DNA from 3 places in the Enterobacter sp. RHBSTW-00175 genome. Region 1 is predicted to be linked to each of the others. Evidence: predicted binding sites of a transcription regulator. Region 1 holds the regulator's gene; each other region holds the start of a gene.

Evidence for each region. The regulator PurR, encoded in region 1, represses purine synthesis genes. The targets are predictions, from matches to a motif close to CANGCAAACGTTTGCNTG.
Region 2: the regulator PurR is predicted to act here: its motif matches at 2,628-2,645, upstream of purE (5-(carboxyamino)imidazole ribonucleotide mutase).
Region 3: the regulator PurR is predicted to act here: its motif matches at 3,364-3,381, upstream of carA (glutamine-hydrolyzing carbamoyl-phosphate synthase small subunit).

What each region holds. Positions count from the first base shown of each region.
Region 1 is NZ_CP055930.1:4,454,366-4,460,843, forward strand. Features, by position in the region: gene punC (purine nucleoside transporter PunC) at 1-570, opposite strand, end outside; gene punR (DNA-binding transcriptional activator PunR) at 685-1,596, shown strand; gene purR (HTH-type transcriptional repressor PurR) at 1,613-2,638, opposite strand; gene HV107_RS21565 (YnhF family membrane protein) at 2,936-3,025, shown strand; gene HV107_RS21570 (MFS transporter) at 3,191-4,357, shown strand; gene sodB (superoxide dismutase [Fe]) at 4,394-4,975, opposite strand; gene HV107_RS21580 (C40 family peptidase) at 5,098-5,856, opposite strand; gene grxD (monothiol glutaredoxin 4) at 6,195-6,478, shown strand, end outside.
Region 2 is NZ_CP055930.1:3,347,863-3,354,340, forward strand. Features, by position in the region: gene mnmH (tRNA 2-selenouridine(34) synthase MnmH) at 1-895, opposite strand, end outside; gene purK (5-(carboxyamino)imidazole ribonucleotide synthase) at 984-2,051, opposite strand; gene purE (5-(carboxyamino)imidazole ribonucleotide mutase) at 2,048-2,557, opposite strand; gene HV107_RS15865 (hypothetical protein) at 2,732-2,917, opposite strand; gene HV107_RS15870 (YdgH/BhsA/McbA-like domain containing protein) at 2,988-3,197, opposite strand; gene lpxH (UDP-2,3-diacylglucosamine diphosphatase) at 3,349-4,071, opposite strand; gene ppiB (peptidylprolyl isomerase B) at 4,075-4,569, opposite strand; gene cysS (cysteine--tRNA ligase) at 4,744-6,129, shown strand; gene malI (Mal regulon transcriptional regulator MalI) at 6,217-6,478, opposite strand, start outside.
Region 3 is NZ_CP055930.1:2,924,769-2,931,246, reverse strand. Features, by position in the region: gene carB (carbamoyl-phosphate synthase large subunit) at 1-1,978, opposite strand, end outside; gene carA (glutamine-hydrolyzing carbamoyl-phosphate synthase small subunit) at 1,997-3,145, opposite strand; gene dapB (4-hydroxy-tetrahydrodipicolinate reductase) at 3,600-4,421, opposite strand; gene ispH (4-hydroxy-3-methylbut-2-enyl diphosphate reductase) at 4,627-5,577, opposite strand; gene fkpB (FKBP-type peptidyl-prolyl cis-trans isomerase) at 5,579-6,028, opposite strand; gene lspA (signal peptidase II) at 6,132-6,478, opposite strand, start outside.

The DNA.
Region 1 (6,478 bases):
CGGATGTGTCTCTTTTTTATGCGCAGGTTTCAGGGCGAATGCGGGCAGCATCAGCACCAGAGTGATGGCAAACAGGGTGGCGAAAATCGCCTGCCAGTCGAAATGCGCCAGGATCCAACTGCCCAGCAGTGGTGCAAGCGCGGGAGAGAGGCCTACCAGCGGCATAATAGTGGCAAAAATTCGATTGGTCCGTGAAGCCGGATAGTAATCCGTCACCAGCGCCTGCCAGGTGACCGCTGCGGCACAAACGCCGACGGCCTGAACAAAACGCAGCACCAGTAACCAGGTCGCATCGCGTACCCACAACATCCCAAGACAGCCTACGGCAAAAATTGCCAGACCCAGTAACAGCACTGGTTTACGACCAAAACGGTCGGAGAGCGGCCCCCACAGCAGTTGTGCAAAGGCAAAACCGGCGAGGAACAAACTCAGGCTGGCGCTAATGGCCGCGGCAGGCGTTTGCAAATCTTCCTGCATTGCAGCGAATGCGGGTAAGTACATATCGGTAGCTAAAAAGCCCAGCACGCTTAAGCCGCCGAGCCAGACTAGAAAACCTTTCCTGGGTTGCATTGTTTTATTCTCCTTAAGGAGGCAGGGTACGTTGGCGCAGAGTGTAGGGAGTGCAAAGCGGCTTGTGAAACGCTAATATTTGGCGGGTGCATTCAAATTTTTTGCAGGCAGAAAATGTGGTCAGATTATTCTCTTGAAGTTGTGGATGCTGTCGCCCGTAACGGCAGCTTCAGCGGAGCCGCGCAGGAACTACACCGCGTCCCCTCGGCCATTAGCTACACGGTGCGTCAGCTTGAGGAGTGGCTGGCCGTTCCGCTGTTTGAACGCCGCCATCGCGACGTGGAGTTAACGCCTGCCGGGGCGTGGTTTTTGAAAGAAGGGCGTTCTGTTATCAAAAAAATGCAGATCACTCGTGAACAGTGTCAGCAGATTGCTAATGGCTGGCGAGGTCATCTTTCTATTGCGGTGGATAACATCGTAAAACCCGAACGTACCCGGCAGATGATTGTCGATTTTTATCGCCACTTCTCCGATGTCGAGCTGCGGGTATCGCAGGAAGTCTTTAACGGTGTCTGGGATGCGCTGGCAGATGGCAGGGCAGAGATGGCGATCGGCGCAACACAGGCCATACCCGTTGGGGGACGTTACGCATTTCGCGATATGGGAATGTTAAGCTGGAAATGCGTGGTGGCAAGCGATCACCCGCTGGCGGCAATGGCAGGGCCGTTAAGCGATGATACCCTGCGTAACTGGCCATCGCTGGTACTGGAAGATACGTCACGCTCGTTACCCAAGCGTGTGACCTGGCTTCTGGATAACCAGCGACGGGTGATTGCGCCCGACTGGGAATCCTCCGCGACCTGCCTTTCTGCCGGGTTGTGTGTGGCAATGGTGCCGGTCCATTTTGCCAGACCACGAATCGATGCCGGGGAGTGGGTTGCCCTTGAGCTTGAAAACCCATTCCCGGACGCGGCCTGTTGTCTGACCTGGCAGCAAAGTGACGTATCGCCCGCGATGGCCTGGCTGCTGGATTACCTGGGGGACAGTGAAACGCTGAACAGGGAGTGGTTACGGGAGCCAGATTAACTGGCTCCGTACACGATTAACGGCGGTAGTCGCGGAAAGGACCGTCCGCCACGGAGCGACGTTCGATAAGACGCGGGTGGACTTCAATTGACTGCGACTCTTCACGTTTGTTAACGATCCTGTCCATCAGCATGTTGAAGGCTGTTTCACCCAGAGAATCTTTCGGTTGATGAATAGTGGTCAGCGCCGGGGTGAAGAAACGCGCGTTGCGCACGTTGTCATACCCGATCACAGAAATATCCTGCGGTACGCGCAGACCCAGCTCATCGGCAGCACAAAGCGCACCCATCGCCATAATATCGCCACCGCAGAAGACAGCAGTCGGACGATGCGGCTGGGAGACTATTTGCTGCATTGCGCGGTAACCGGATTCAGGCTCAAAGTCACCCTGAACAATCCAGTTTTCTGGAACGGTGATCAGTGCTTCTTCCATGGCTTTCATAAATCCGGCCAGGCGGCCTGCACCGGTGTTGCGCTCCAGTGGACCTGGAATCACGCCAATCTCGCGGTGACCCCGTTCTACCAGATAACGACCGGCCATGTAACCGCCTTCAAAGGCGTTATCGATTACTGAGTCAGTAAAATCGGCGTGCGCTTCACCCCAGTCCATCACCACCATTGGGATGTGACGGTACTCTTCCAGCATGGAGAGCACAGAATCCGGGTATTCGGAACACATGACCAGCAGGCCATCCACGCGTTTTTGCGCCATCATTGACAGATAAGCGCGCTGTTTCTCATGGTTGTTCCATGCGTTACCCAGGATCAGGGTATAGCCTTTCTGGAAGCAGTTTTTCTCGACCGCCTCGATTATCTCTGCGAAATATGCAGCTTCGCTGCTGGTGGCCAGCAAACCAATGGATTTGGTGTGATTAACTTTAAGGCTACGTGCGACCGCGCTTGGCGAATAGTGCAGTTCTTTGATCGCCGCCCAGACGGCATTACGCGTCTCTTCCGCTACAAAACGGGTTTTGTTAATTACATGTGATACGGTTGTAGTGGAAACGTTTGCGCGTTTTGCCACGTCTTTAATTGTTGCCATTAAATGTCACTCCAGACCATATCCTAAGCTCCTGAAAAACTTGAAGGTAAACGTTTGCCTTCTCTCACCCTTATCACGCAATCTGGAATTGCGACACGCCGGGAAAACGACACAGGACGTCAGGAGGGGGTCAATGGCCGGTACGCTAATAAATTTAGCGTGGAATTTTGTCCTATCTTGATGAAAAGGGGAAGAGCAAAAGTGGATATCAGTTTAAATCCAAGAAGATTTTTGACGTAAACTGTGTAAAAATGAGCAAGCTCACTTTTCGTAAGGTGATTAAAAGGAGAAAAATTGATGAGTACCGATCTTAAGTTTTCGCTGACGACCACCGTTATCGTGCTGGCACTGATTGTTGCAGCTGGTCTGACGGCTGTATTGCACTGATTTACGCGGGGGGAGAGTTCTCTCCCTCCACATTCCTCGCTGATTGTTACTTCTCCGGCAATAATCTTTTGCCAAATTGTTAACTTCTCATTTTTTGTGATTGGTGTCATGCTTTTTGCTTCTTTGTTCTGTGTCGCGGTACGACACGGCATCCGGAGTTGACTCATGAAAATCAATTATCCTCTGCTGGCCCTGGCGATTGGCGCTTTTGGGATTGGCACCACCGAATTTTCCCCGATGGGGTTATTGCCTGTTATCGCCCGGGGTGTAGACGTCTCTATCCCGGCGGCCGGTATGCTGATTAGCGCCTACGCGATTGGCGTGATGGTAGGGGCACCGTTAATGACGTTGCTGCTTTCACACCGTGCGCGCCGTAATGCGCTGATTTTCCTGATGGCTATTTTTACCCTGGGGAATGTGCTTTCCGCGCTTTCACCGGATTACACCACGCTGATGTTGTCACGTATCCTGACCAGCCTTAACCACGGTGCCTTCTTCGGACTGGGCTCGGTGGTTGCAGCAAGCGTTGTACCTAAACATAAGCAGGCCAGCGCCGTGGCAACCATGTTTATGGGTCTGACCATTGCCAACATCGGCGGTGTACCTGCGGCCACGTGGCTGGGTGAAGCGATCGGCTGGCGTATGTCGTTCCTGGCAACCGCTGCACTGGGCGTGATTGCTATGGTCGCACTGTTCTTCTCGTTGCCAAAAGGCAGCGCAGGCGAACGCCCTGATGTACGCAAAGAGCTGTCCGTGCTGGTTCGTCCTCAGGTATTGTCTGCACTGCTGACCACCGTGCTGGGGGCTGGGGCGATGTTCACGCTCTATACCTATATTTCGCCCGTGCTGCACGACATTACTCATGCCACGCCGGTCTTTATTACCGCGATGCTGGTGCTGATTGGCGTAGGGTTCTCTATCGGTAACTACCTGGGCGGTAAGCTGGCAGACCGTTCCGTGAGTGGCACGCTGAAAGGCTTCTTAACGCTGCTGATTGTCATCATGGTGGCCATTCCGTGGCTGGCGCGTAACGAAATTGGCGCAGCCATTGCGATGGTGGTATGGGGTGCGGCGACCTTTGCCGTGGTTCCGCCGTTGCAGATGCGGGTAATGCGTGTGGCGCATGAAGCGCCAGGACTCTCTTCATCCGTGAATATTGGTGCGTTTAACCTGGGTAATGCACTGGGCGCTGCGGCCGGCGGTGCGGTGATTTCGGGTGGCCTGGGGTACAGCTTTGTGCCGGTAATGGGGGCGATTATTGCGGCTCTGGGGTTACTGCTGGTACTGATGTCGGGTCGTAAACAGCCAGAAACGGCCTGCGCGGCTGAATAATCATAACGCAGAAGGGCGAACCCTTCTGCGTGTCTCTTACGCTGCGAGGTTCTTCGCAACAAATTCCCAGTTAACCAGCGCCCAGAAATGCTCCAGGTAGTTCGGGCGTGCGTTACGGTAATCGATGTAGTAAGCATGTTCCCACACATCGACGGTCATCAGCGGGGTTGCGCTGGTGGTCAGCGGTGTACCCGCGTTGGATGTTGATACGATAGCCAGTTTGCCATCGGCTTCTTTCACAAGCCAGGTCCAGCCAGATCCAAAGTTTTTAATTGCTGCGTCAGTGAATTTCGCTTTGAAATCAGCAAAGCTGCCGAACGAGGTATTGATGGCTGCGGCCAGTTCACTGGTGGGTTCTCCGCCTGCATTAGGTGCCAGGCAGTGCCAGTAAAACGTGTGGTTCCAGACCTGAGCGGCGTTGTTAAACACGCCACCTTCTGAGCTACGCACGATCTCTTCCAGCGTTTTGCCTTCAAAGTCAGTGCCTTTGATCAGGTTGTTCAGGTTGGTGACATACGTCTGGTGATGTTTGCCGTAGTGATATTCCAGGGTTTCCACGGAAATGTGTGGAGCCAGGGCGTCTTTTGCATACGGTAGTGCAGGTAATTCGAACGACATTGCTTCTCTCCTTATTATTTTTTACGTTGCCAATAACCATAAAGACAACAGGGATAGAGTAGCAAATTGAAAGGGTATGCAAAAGAGGAACTTACCCCGCCGCAGACGCGGCAGGGCAAGGATTAACGGATGGTTTTCGGGGTCATCACACGGCGTGCACCAACGTAGTGGCGTACCCAGTAATCTTCGCTCAGAGAGGTGATTTGAATGTCCTGGCCGCTACGTGGCGACTGGATGAATTTCCCGTTGCCAACGTAAACACCCACGTGGTCGGCCATGCCGCGACCCTGAGTGCGGAAGAAGACCAGATCGCCGCTTTCCAGTTCACCACGATCGACCGGTGAAGCATCGCGCAGGTGATACATTTCGTTCGCAGTACGCGGAATACGGAATTTCACCAGATCTTTGTAGGCGTAGTACACCAGACCGCTGCAATCGAAACCGGTACGGGGTGAGGTTCCGCCCCAGCGATAAGGCTTGCCAATTTGTCCCATCAGCTTGTTCATCGCGGTTTTTTGCGCTTTCTGGACGCGTACCTTATGGACTTCCGCTACTTTCGTGACTTTGACGCACTTCGCTTTGTGACCTTTGCGGGCAGTGCATTTTTCGGTAACGAGATTAGCGGCAGTTTGCTGGGCTTTGCGCGAAGTGGTGTGAGTGGTTTTAGCTTTGCTGGAGGCAGTACGTTTAGTCTGTGTGGTGGTTTTTTTCTTTTCGTTCTTACTGGTGGTTTTTTTCTTACGTTCTGTGACTTTAGCCAGGTGCGTTTTTTGTACAGCAGAATGCCGCGCCTGCTGGGAGGCGTTAGCCACTGGCGTGAAAGAGAGTGTTGTAAACAATAAAGCACAGAGCGTGATCGAGATTTTATTTATCCGCGCCACTGGCCAGTCCCCTGGTAAATGCAGGTCATCAATCATGCCTGCGTGTGATTTTCAAAACCTGTCGATTCTAATCTATAAAAACCCGAGAAGTTAATAGCATTTTTCAATCTAAAATTGTGTTTCGTTAGCAAGTGCAAAAAAAAACATCAATCTGTAGCACTATTGCTTACTCCTTAAGCAAAACCTTATCTGCAGTAGGGTTAAGCTACATTTGGAATGCAACTTATGCCGGTAACGTTTAAAATATATAGACGTGAAAAAAATGTTATTTTCCGATGCCGCTCTGAACCGCTACAATGTCAGACGAATGCCGTAACAGAAGTTAAAGGAAGCAAGACATGAGCACCACTATTGAAAAAATCCAGCACCAGATTGCTGAAAACCCAATTCTCCTGTACATGAAAGGTTCTCCGAAACTGCCAAGCTGCGGTTTCTCCGCACAAGCAGTTCAGGCGCTGTCTGCCTGTGGTGAGCGCTTTGCTTACGTTGATATCCTGCAAAACCCGGACATTCGCGCTGAGCTGCCAAAATACGCTAACTGGCCGACCTTCCCGCAGCTGTGGGTTGATGGCGAGCTGGTTGGCGGTTGTGACATCCTGATCGAAATGTATCAGCGTGGCGA
Region 2 (6,478 bases), 1.1 Mb from region 1:
CTAATAACGCGGTAAATTCAGCAAAGCGCTGCAGCCCCAGGCGCCGGCGAATGGCGAACAGACCGTGGTGCAGATACTCGCTGTACTCCTTCCAGCCAGCCTCTTCCCCATATGCGGCAGAAAAATCGGCCCACATATGGTCGAAATACTCTTCGCGCAGGCGTTCAAGGCGAATGTCGAACGGGTCGTCCACTACCACAATTGAAGACTGCACCATGCGATCGCGCAGGCACTCCGGCAGGTGGTTGGAGCCAATCATGCGGCCTTCGTCTTCCAGCACCCAGCGTGCGGCATCTTTTTTTAACAGCTCAACCGCCAGCTGGTTTTCGAAACTCGCCTGCGAAAGCTGCGGCTGGAGCGTGCGGCCAAACGACGAACCACGATGATGCGCCAGCCCTTCCAGATCAACCCCCTGCGCGTGCTGCTTCACCAGCAGGGTTTTACCGCTGCCGGTACAGCCGCCAATCAGCACCATCGGTTTTTGCACCTGCTCGACGGTGGCCTGAATGGCTGTCTGACGCAGCATTTTATAGCCGCCCTTGACCAGCGGATAATCAACGCCGGCCTCTTTCAGCCAGGCCTGGGCGATATGCGAACGCTGCCCGCCACGCGCGCAGCAGAAATAGCCGTTGGGGTTTGCCAGACTTGCTTCGCGCCAGGCATGAATGCGCGCCTCGCGCGTGTCGCCCATCACCAGACTATGGCCGAGTGCCAGCGCGGCTTCAGGCCCCAGGCGTTTATAGCAGGTGCCGACGGCAGCGCGTTCGTCGTCGTTCATTAAGGGCAGGTTGATTGCGGCGGGCATCGCGCCCTGTGCGAATTCGATCGGCGCGCGAACGTCGATTAAAGGGGTATCAGACGCGAGGATCGCGCGATAGTCCGTTCCATCGTTCATGGTGATTCCAGAAGAGAACTAAGCAGTAATGATGGGCGGGAATTGTACGCCGGGGAAAGAGGAGGTCAACTCCCCGGCGGAGGGAGAACTATTTAAGCTTCGACTGTGCCCAGACAATACCGCTGGCGTACTCAGGCGGCAGCAGCGGAATAATGGCCTCAAGCGTCGCGCTCAGACGGCCTTCATCAGTGTCGTTCAGATTAAGGTGACCCACCTTACGTCCAGGACGCACTTCTTTGTCGTACCAGTGCAGATGCACCAGCGGCAGCTTAAGCCAGTCGTAGTTCAGATCGGTACCGATCAGGTTGATCATCACTGACGGGCTGTTCACCACCGGTTGCGGCAGTGGCAGGTCAGTAATGGCGCGCAGGTGCAGCTCAAACTGGCTGATGGATGCACCGTTTTGCGTCCAGTGTCCGCTATTGTGCACGCGCGGAGCCAGTTCGTTAATCAGCAGCCCGGCTGGGGTGACAAAGCACTCCATCGCCATCACGCCAACATAACCCAGCTCATGCATGATGGCCGAGAGCATATCTTCTGCCTGCGCCTGCTGTGCGGCATTTGCCTGCGGGAAGGCGACGCTGGTGCGCAGAATGCCATCCTGATGCAGGTTGTGCGTCAGCGGATAAAACACGGTGCTGCCATCGTGCGCACGGGCGCCGACCAGCGAGACTTCGCCGCTAAAGTTGATACCCTGCTCAACAATGCACTCACCGTAGCAATCGTCCGGCAGTTCGGCGGTTTCACTGGCACGTAAGCGCCACTGCCCGCGACCGTCGTAACCGCCCACGCGACGCTTCACAATCGCCAGTTCGCCGAGCATGGCAAACACGTCGTTCCATTCGCTTTTATCGGACAGCAATTGCCACGGCGCGGTCGGCAGACCAAGTTTGTCGAACAGCTGTTTTTGGGTCAGACGGTCGGCAATGATCGGGAACACGTCACGGTTAACAAAAGCGTTATGACGCGCCAGCTCACGGGTCAGGGCTGTTTCCGGCCAGCGTTCGATCTCAGCGGTGATTACGCTCTGATGAAAAGGCACGGCTTCCGGTTCGGCATCCAGCCCGACGGGCCAGACGGAAATCCCCAGCGGTTCACCGGCCTGGCGCAGCATGCGGCCTAACTGGCCGTTACCGAGTACGCAAACCTGCTTCATGCCGCACCCCGCGGGTCCGGGTTATCCAGCACCTCGTCAGTCTGGGCTTTACGCCAGTCAGCCAGACGCTGATGCAGGGCTTTATCGTGAGTCGCCAGAATCTGTGCGGCCAGCAGCGCGGCATTTGCCGCACCGGCTTTGCCAATCGCCAGCGTACCCACCGGAATACCGCGTGGCATCTGAACAATTGAGTAAAGGCTGTCAACGCCGCTTAATGCAGCGCTTTGTACCGGAACACCTAATACAGGAACCAGCGTTTTTGCGGCAATCATGCCTGGCAGATGTGCTGCGCCGCCCGCACCGGCAATGATCACCTCGTAACCGTTCTCTTCAGCGCTTTCGGCAAAGCTGAACAGTTTATCGGGGGTACGGTGTGCGGAAACCACTTCAACATGGTGCGGAACATTCAGGATTTCGAAGATTTCGGCGGTGAACTGCATGGTAGCCCAGTCGCTTTTGGACCCCATCACGATGGCGACACGCGCCGGATTATTGCGGGAAGACATGCGTCTTAAAACTCCTGTGGTGCGAAACACACTGCTTTCGAGGGCACAGAGAATAGCATGTAATACGGGCAAGGAAAACGGTTGCGCGGCTAAAACTTGAGCCGTTGTGGACACTCACACATAACAAAACAGACCGCATTTTGCGGTCTGTTTAGCGAAAATCTCTGGCGATTTTTACAGGAGATTTCCTGCTGTCAGGTTTTCTTTATCGAATGCATGGCTGACATCAATATGATTTTCCATGCTGGTGTCGATATTCGAACCTGCTTCTGGGGTGGAGAAGCGATGCTCCGCCGCCATCGCGCCAGTGGACAGGACAGCGGCCAGCAGCAGGGTGCTCACGATGCTGATTGTTTTCATTCTCTGTTCCTTGCTCATCGTATTGTCGCTGTCGCTTATCTGTTTACTGGCGGCACGGCAATCAGGGGTCTTATTTAGTCAGTTCTGCAGTCATGTGAACGCGGTTGTTGAACTGTGCGCTGGTGATTTTGTATGACGCACCCTGTTCAGCAGCCTGTGCGGCAATTTTGGCTTCTGCACGGTCAATGGTAGAGGCGGTAGCACTGACGCTCTGAGCGAAAGAACCGAAGGAGATAAGAGAAAGAGCGGCAACTGCAACGAAAGTTTTGATGGATTTCATGGTCGTATTCCTTAAGTGTTTTGTCTGTGGTAGGGCGTATTGCCCTGATGTGATAAATAATAGACCGACCATGGATTGATTAAAATCGAAACAATTTGCCGATATCATTCAAAAAAATTGAATGCGTTTGATCATTTAGTGCGGTGGGGTATCAGAAAGGAAATGCGATCAGTTCTACGCCTTCGGGCGTGACTTTTACCATTGAGCCTTCGCTGTGCCAGGCACCCAACACGACGCGATGAGCAGGTTCGCTGTTGGTGGTAAGCGAATGGACGTCCGGGCGATGGGTATGACCGTGGATCAGCCATTGCACGCGGTGTTTTTCCATCACATCGATAACCGCCTGTGGGTTAACGTCCATGATGGTCATTGATTTGCTGCTGTTGGCGGCTTTACTGCCTGCACGCATTTTCGCGGCGATGCGATTGCGGATAAACAGCGGCAGAGCCAGGAACAGCGTTTGGATCCACGGGGTGTGGACTTTGGCGCGAAACGCCTGGTAGCCGGTATCGTCGGTGCAGAGCGTATCGCCGTGCATGATTAACACCTTGCGGCCATACAGGTCGAGTACCTGTTCTTCCGGCAGTAAGATCATGCCGCTTTCACGGGCGTAACGTTTGCCGAGCAGGAAATCACGATTGCCGTGGATGAAGTAGCAGGGGACCCCGGAATCAACCAGCGCCTTAATGGCGGCGGCGATATCGTGGTGGAGCGGGTTGGGATCGTCGTCGCCAATCCAGGCTTCAAACAGGTCGCCCAGAATGTAAAGCGCATCGGCGTTTTTGGCTTCACCGCGTAAAAAACGCAGAAAACCGGCGGTGATCGCCGGTTCTTCTGTTTGCAGATGTAAATCTGCAATAAAGAGTGTCGCCACGAATTACTCGCTGACGGTCACGCTTGTAATCACAACGTCTTCTTTAGGAACGTCCTGGTGCATACCGCTGCGGCCAGTAGAAACGCCTTTGATCTTGTCAACAACGTCCATACCTTCAACCACTTCTGCGAATACGCAGTAGCCCCAACCTTGCAGGCTTTCGCCAGAGAAGTTCAGGAAGTCGTTGTCAGCCACGTTGATGAAGAACTGCGCGGTTGCTGAGTGTGGAGCCTGAGTACGGGCCATTGCCAGCGTACCACGAGTGTTTTTCAGACCGTTGTTTGCTTCGTTTTTAATAGCTTCTTTAGTTTCTTTCTGGTTCATACCAGGTTCGAAACCGCCGCCCTGGATCATAAAACCGTTGATCACACGGTGGAAGATGGTGTTGTTGTAGAAACCTTCGCGGCAGTAGTCCAGGAAGTTTTTAACTGTTTCAGGCGCTTTGTCATCAAAAGTCTTGATTACGATATCGCCATGATTAGTGTGGAAAGTAACCATTTTTGCATCCTGTTCCGTTATTGTGGTGCGTCAACCCATATTCGGGTCACATATAGGGGCTTGTTATAGCATAACCACAGGATGCGATCACCTTGCATTGTGTGCTGCTTCGGGTTTGAATTACGGGTAGAATACCCGGTTTTCGTCCACACACGTGTTTACATGGAATCTTCGATGTTAAAAATCTTTAATACAATGACGCGCCAAAAAGAGGAATTTAAACCTATCCATGCCGGGGAAGTCGGCATGTACGTGTGTGGTATTACGGTTTACGATCTCTGTCACATCGGCCATGGCCGCACCTTTGTTGCTTTTGACGTGGTTTCTCGTTACCTGCGTTTCCTGGGCTACAACCTGAAGTATGTGCGTAACATCACCGACATCGACGACAAAATCATTAAACGCGCTAATGAAAATGGCGAGAGCTTTGTCGCGCTGGTGGATCGCATGATCGTTGAAATGCATAAAGACTTTGATGCATTAAATATTCAGCGCCCGGACAGCGAGCCGCGTGCAACCCACCATATTCATGAAATTATCGACATCACTGAGAAGCTGATCGAACGTGGTCACGCCTATGTGGCGGATAACGGCGACGTGATGTTCTCTGTGCCGACCGATCCGGCTTACGGCAAATTGTCCCGTCAGGATCTGGATCAGTTGCAGGCCGGGGCGCGCGTTGACGTCGTTGACGTGAAGCGTAACCCGATGGACTTCGTTCTGTGGAAGATGTCCAAAGAGGGTGAACCAAGCTGGCCATCTCCTTGGGGTGAAGGCCGTCCGGGCTGGCACATCGAGTGTTCTGCGATGAACTGCAAACAGCTGGGCAACCATTTCGATATCCACGGCGGTGGTTCTGACCTGATGTTCCCGCACCACGAAAACGAAATTGCGCAGTCTACCTGTGCGCACGGCGGCGAGTACGTTAACTACTGGATGCACTCCGGGATGGTGATGGTTGACCGCGAGAAGATGTCGAAATCGCTCGGCAACTTCTTCACCGTGCGTGACGTGCTGAAATATTACGATGCCGAAACCGTGCGCTACTTCCTGATGTCCGGTCACTATCGTAGCCAGCTGAACTACAGCGAAGAGAACCTGAAACAGGCCCGCTCTGCGCTGGAGCGCCTGTATACAGCACTGCGCGGTACCGACAAATCGGTGGCAGCAGCCGGTGGTGAAGCCTTCGAGGCGCGCTTCGTTGAGGTGATGAACGACGACTTCAACACCCCGGAAGCTTACTCCGTGCTGTTCGATATGGCGCGTGAAGTGAACCGCCTGAAATCAGAAGATATGGCCGCGGCCAATGCGCTGGCGTCCCATCTGCGTAAGCTCTCTTCGGTGCTTGGCCTGCTGGAGCAGGAGCCTGACGTGTTCCTGCAAAGCGGTGCACAGGCGGACGACGGCGAAGTGGCAGAGATTGAAGCCTTGATCAAAGCTCGTCTGGAAGCGCGTCAGGCAAAAGACTGGGCAGCGGCAGATGCGGCGCGTAACCGTCTGACCGAGATGGGTATCATTCTGGAAGATGGCGCGCAGGGCACGACCTGGCGTCGTAAGTAGGTCCGTAACGCCCGGTGGCGCTGACGCTTACCGGGCCTACAACATCATGACCGTAGGCCGGGTAAGCGTCAGCGCCTCCCGGCTTTTTTACGCCGATTCCCTCGCAATAAGCTGCCCGGAAAGGGTGATCCGCTGGGTTTGCAGTTCCGGCTCTTTGAGCTTGCGGATAATCAACCCGGCGGCCTGACGCCCGGTTTCCTCGCTGGCTGACGACACGTAGGTGAACGACGGCGAGGTGAGATTGACGTGCAGCATATCTTCAAAACCCACCAGTGCGACCTGCTGGGTTAAAAACACATCTTTCCCGACGGTGCGGCCAACATGATGAATGCCTGAAATCGAGCCGATC
Region 3 (6,478 bases), 1.5 Mb from region 1:
GTACACCGGCTGCTTCCAGCGCACGCGCCAGTTTCAGCGGGGTCTGGCCGCCGTACTGCACGATGACGCCTTTCGGCTTCTCGATACGTACGATTTCCAGCACGTCTTCCAGCGTTACCGGCTCAAAGTACAGACGGTCAGAAGTGTCGTAGTCAGTCGATACGGTTTCTGGGTTACAGTTAACCATGATGGTTTCGTAACCGTCTTCACGCAGCGCCAGAGAGGCGTGTACGCAGCAGTAATCGAATTCGATGCCCTGGCCGATACGGTTTGGCCCGCCGCCCAGTACCATAATCTTGTCGCGGTCGACAGACGGGTTCGCTTCGCACTCATCTTCATACGTGGAGTACATGTACGCGGTGTCGGTCGCAAACTCTGCTGCACAGGTATCTACACGTTTGTAAACCGGGTGCAGGTTGTACTGGTCACGCAGCTTGCGGATTTCCGCTTCGCGTACGCCCGCCAGTTTTGCCAGACGCGCATCGGCAAAACCTTTACGCTTCAGCACGCGCAGGAAATCAGCGTCAAGGCCGGTGATGCCCAGCTCCGCCACTTGCTCTTCCAGACGAACCAGCTCTTCAATCTGCACCAGGAACCAGCGGTCGATGTTGGTCAGGTTGAACACGCCATCTACGGACAGACCAGCACGGAAGGCATCGGCGATGTACCAGATACGCTCTGCGCCTGCATCTTTCAGCTCGCGGCGAATTTTGGTCAGCGCTTCCGGGTCATCCAGGCTCACTTTCGGGTCAAAACCGGTCGCGCCCACTTCCAGGCCACGCAGCGCTTTCTGCATGGATTCCTGCTGGGTGCGGCCAATTGCCATCACTTCGCCCACGGATTTCATCTGAGTTGTCAGACGGTCGTTTGCGCCAGCAAATTTCTCGAAGTTGAAGCGAGGGATTTTCGTCACAACGTAGTCGATAGACGGTTCGAAGGACGCAGGGGTGCGGCCGCCGGTGATGTCGTTCATCAGCTCGTCGAGGGTGTAACCCACCGCCAGTTTCGCGGCGATTTTGGCAATCGGGAAGCCGGTTGCTTTTGAAGCCAGCGCTGAGGAACGGGATACACGCGGGTTCATTTCGATAACAATCAGGCGGCCGGTTTTCGGGTTCACCGAGAACTGAACGTTAGAACCACCGGTTTCAACGCCGATTTCACGCAGTACCGCCATCGAGGCGTTACGCATGATTTGATACTCTTTATCGGTCAGCGTCTGGGCTGGCGCTACGGTGATAGAGTCACCGGTGTGAATACCCATCGCATCGAAGTTTTCGATGGAGCAGACGATGATGCAGTTGTCGTTTTTATCACGCACCACTTCCATCTCGTACTCTTTCCAGCCAATCAGCGATTCATCAATCAGCAGCTCTTTGGTTGGGGAGAGGTCCAGACCACGTTCGCAAATCTCTTCGAACTCTTCACGGTTGTAAGCGATACCGCCGCCGGTGCCGCCCATGGTGAAGGAAGGACGGATGATGCACGGATAACCTACGTCGGCCGCAACAGCCAGCGCTTCTTCCATATTGTGTGCAATACCGGAACGCGCGGTGTCGAGGCCGATTTTTTTCATCGCCACGTCGAAGCGACGACGGTCTTCTGCTTTATCAATCGCATCGGCGGTGGCACCAATCATGGTCACACCAAACTCTGCCAGCACGCCCTGACGCTCAAGCTCCAGCGCACAGTTCAGTGCAGTCTGGCCGCCCATCGTTGGCAGCACCGCATCCGGGCGCTCTTTTTCGATGATTTTGCGAACCACTTCCCAGTGAATCGGCTCGATGTAAGTTGCATCAGCCATTTCCGGGTCGGTCATGATGGTTGCCGGGTTAGAGTTCACCAGAATGACGCGGTAGCCCTCTTCACGCAGCGCTTTACACGCCTGCGCACCGGAGTAGTCGAATTCACAGGCCTGGCCGATAACGATCGGGCCAGCGCCAAGGATCAGGATGCTTTTTATGTCTGTACGTTTTGGCATTGTCTTCTCGGCTCCTGATTATTTAGCGGTCTTACGGTAAAGCTCAATAAGTTCGATGAAGTGATCGAACAGCGGCGCAGCATCGTGCGGGCCAGGGCTGGCTTCCGGGTGACCCTGGAAGCTAAACGCAGGCTTATCGGTACGGTGGATACCTTGCAGGGTGCCATCGAACAGCGATTTGTGCGTTACGCGAAGGCTGGCAGGCATGGAAGCCTCATCCACCGCGAAGCCGTGATTCTGCGCCGTAATCATTACGGTGTTGTTGTCGATATCTTTCACCGGGTGGTTACCACCGTGGTGACCGAACTTCATCTTAACGGTGTTCGCACCGCTCGCCAGTGCCAGCAGCTGATGGCCGAGGCAGATGCCGAAGACCGGGATATCGGTTTCCAGGAAGGACTTAATCGCGTCGATAGCGTAATCGCACGGCGCCGGATCACCTGGGCCGTTTGAGAGGAAGATGCCGTCCGGGTTCATCTTCAACACGTCTTCAGCCGAGGTTTTCGCCGGAACCACGGTCAGGCGGCAGCCACGGTCAACCAACATGCGCAGGATATTGCGCTTGGCACCGAAATCGTATGCAACAACGTGGAACGGCAGCTCGCTTTCTGATTTCGCTTCCGGCAGGTCGCCTTCCAGCATCCAGCTCCCCTGCGTCCAGCTGTAGGCTTCGGCTGTCGTCACTTCTTTCGCCAGGTCCATACCGTTCAGACCCGGGAAGGCTTTCGCTTTTTCAAGCGCCAGTACCGCATCCAGGTTATCACCTGCGATGATGCAGCCGTTCTGTGCACCCTTCTCGCGCAGCAGACGCGTTAACTTACGGGTATCGATATCGGCAATCGCCACGATGTTATGGCGTTTCAGGTAAGAAGAGAGGTCTTCAGTATTGCGGAAGTTGCTGGCAATCAGCGGCAGGTCACGAATGACCAGGCCTTGCGCATGTACCTGAGAGGATTCTTCGTCAGCAGCATTGGTGCCGACATTGCCGATATGAGGATAAGTAAGAGTAACGATTTGGCGAGAATAGGAAGGATCAGTGAGGATTTCTTGATAACCGGTCATTGAAGTATTGAAAACGACTTCCCCAACCGCCGAACCCGTTGCCCCTATGGCCCGACCGATAAACTGGGTTCCGTCTTCCAGAACCAATAGCGCTGACTTAATCAAAACACCCTCCAGAGAATATTCACTCACTTTATTTGCATATTAATTCATAACCACGTCATGAAGCAATGCAAATGTGTTGCCAGCGGATTTTTGGCAAACGGCGGCATTTTGGGTATTCAGAGGGTGAAAGTCAACTTAAAACGGATATTTTGTTTATTCTTTTGCAAGCCTGGTGGCGGGAATGTGCTTTAAGCGACAAAAAGATCAAGTAAATCACATCGGAAAACGCTTGCGCGGCAAGTTTAATGGAAATCTGCGTCCTGACACAATAAAAAGTAGACCGGATGGTCAAAATTTACATTACCGCAACACAAAACCAGAGGAAGACTGCAATATTTAAGCGCTTTGACAGTAAAAACATGAAAGATAGATAAAATAAAAGGGCAATAAATTATTGCCCTATGCAATCAATACATTACGACTGCAATAACCACATCACGATGGGTAATAAATCTTACAAATTGTTAAGATCGAGCACATCTCTCATATCAAAAAGACCATTATCCTTGCCTTTTAACCACAAAGCAGAACGCACGGCACCATTTGCAAAGGTCATACGGCTGGAGGCTTTATGCGTAATCTCCACACGTTCGCCAATATCGGCGAACATCGCTGTATGTTCGCCGACGATGTCGCCTGCACGGACGGTTGCAAAACCAATCGTGCCCGGAACACGTTCGCCGGTGTGACCTTCGCGGGTATACACCGCGCAGTCTTTCAAATCTTTATCCAGTGCATGAGCAATCGCTTCGCCCATCGCCAGCGCCGTGCCCGATGGCGCATCGACTTTATAGCGGTGGTGAGCTTCGACAATCTCAATGTCGGTGTAGTCACCCATCACTTTCGCGGCCTTCTCCAGCAGCTTCAGCATGACGTTTACGCCCACGCTGAAGTTAGCGGCGAAGACAATCGCAATCTCATTTGACGCATCCTGGATGGCCTGTTTACCGGCATCATCAAAACCGGTGGTACCAATCACCATGCCTTTACCGTGCTGGCGGCAAAACGCCAGGTGGTTCAGCGTCCCTTCCGGGCGCGTGAAATCGATGAACACATCAAAGTCATCTTTTACGGCATCCAGGCTGCTCTGTACGCTAACGCCCGTCTTGCCTGCGCCTGCCAGCTCACCGGCATCGGTTCCCAGAAGCGATGAACCTTCACGCTCCAGCGCCGCGCCAAGTGCCACGCCATCCATCTGTAGTGCCGCCTGAATCAGCTGGCGACCCATACGTCCACCCGCGCCCGCAATAGCGACACGGATCTGTGCATCATGCATAGTTATTCTCTTACGTTAAAATGATGTAAACCGTTTTCAGATTAACCAGCCTGAGTGAAGGCTGCCAACTGAAAACACCGATAATTAGAATTTAACGTGAAACCGACTTAAATATCAGTAAAAGACATGATTAAGTCATCACGATAAAAGATTGGCAAAAAAAAAGGCCAGCACAGGAGGTGCTGGCCTTTTATCTGAAAAGGGATTATTCCACTTCGCGTGCATCGATACGCAGTTCTTTCGGGACTTCGAAAACGATGTTCTCTTCGCGTCCTTCCAGCGGTATCGCTTCGCCACCACCCAGCTCCTGCAAGCGGGCAATCACGTTCTGAACCAGAATATCCGGTGCAGATGCCCCGGCAGTGACGCCGACGCAGGCGGCGCTTTTAACCCACGCTTCCTGAATGTCCGTTGCATCATCAATCAGGAATGCCGCTTTCCCCATACGCTGCGCAAGCTCAGCCAGACGGTTGGAGTTAGAAGAGTTCTTCGAGCCAACAACCAGCACTACATCCGCCTGTTCAGCCAGGGCGCGTACGGCTTCCTGACGGTTAGTGGTGGCGTAGCAGATATCATCTTTACGCGGCCCAACGATTTTCGGGAAACGCTGACGAAGCGCATCAATCACATCAGAGGTGTCATCCACAGAGAGCGTAGTCTGGGTCATAAACGATAGACGGGCTTCGTTTTTCACATCCAGGGTAAACACATCTTCCGGTGATTCGACCAGGTACATGCCCCCTTCCGGGTTGCTGTACTGCCCCATGGTGCCTTCGACTTCCGGATGGCCTGCATGGCCAATCAGGATCGACTCTTCACCGCGACGGCTGGCGCGTGCCACTTCCATATGCACTTTCGTCACTAACGGACAAGTGGCATCGAAGACGGTTAAATCACGGCTTTTCGCTTCGTTACGTACCGCCTGAGACACCCCATGCGCAGAGAAAATCAGGATCGCGCCGTCCGGCACTTCACTGATCTGTTCAATAAAGATAGCGCCACGCTCGCGCAGGCTATCCACCACGTAACGGTTGTGCACCACTTCATGACGCACATAAATTGGCGCGCCGTAGATTTCCAGCGCGTTTTCAACAATGCTGATAGCGCGGTCTACACCGGCGCAAAAGCCGCGCGGGTTAGCCAACAGGATCTGCATTTCAGGCCTCCAGTGCCGGATCAATCTCCAGCACTTCAATATCAAAATGGACGGTACGCCCGGCAAGCGGATGGTTGAAATCTACGGTGATGGAGTCGCCGTTAATTTCGCGGATCACGCCAGGCATTTCGCTGCCATCCATAGCGGTAAAGAGCATAATCGCCCCGATCTCAGGCTCACCCGCATCCATGAACTCACGACGCGAGAAATACTGAATCAGGTCCGGGCTTGGCACACCAAACGCCGCATCTGGCTCCAGCGCAAACGCCTTTTTCTCGCCCTCTTTCAGACCCAGAAGCTGTTGTTCAAGACCTTCGGAGAGTGTGGTATCACCCAGACGGAACAGGGCTGGTTTACCATTGTTGCGGGTGGATTCAGCCGTGGAACCATCATCCAGTTTCAGCGTGAAGTGAACGAGGACTGCGCTGTTGCTCTGTACGGATTTAGACATGCAAATTGCTCGCTTGTTTTTGGTGCCTGTTGCCCGGTGGCGCTGCGCTTACCGGGCCTACATTACCGTAGGCCGGTGCAAGCGAAGCGCCGCCCGGCGGGGTTTAAGCCTGCTTCTTCGCGGCTGCGTTCGGCAAGAAGCCTTCCAGCACGATTAACGCCGCACCGATACAAATTGCGCTATCGGCCAGATTAAAGGTTGCGAAGTGCCAGTCGCCGACGTAGAAGTCGATCATATCGACCACAAAGCCGTGCCACAGGCGATCAAACAGGTTACCTAACGCGCCACCAATGATCAGCGCGTAGGCGATGTTATTCAGTTTTTGCGTTGCCTTCGAACGGTACATCAGCACCGCCAGAATCACGCAGATACCGATAGCGATACCCGCGAAGAACCAGCGCTGCCAGCCACCGCTGTCAGCAAGGAAACTAAACGCCGCGCCGTAGTTAC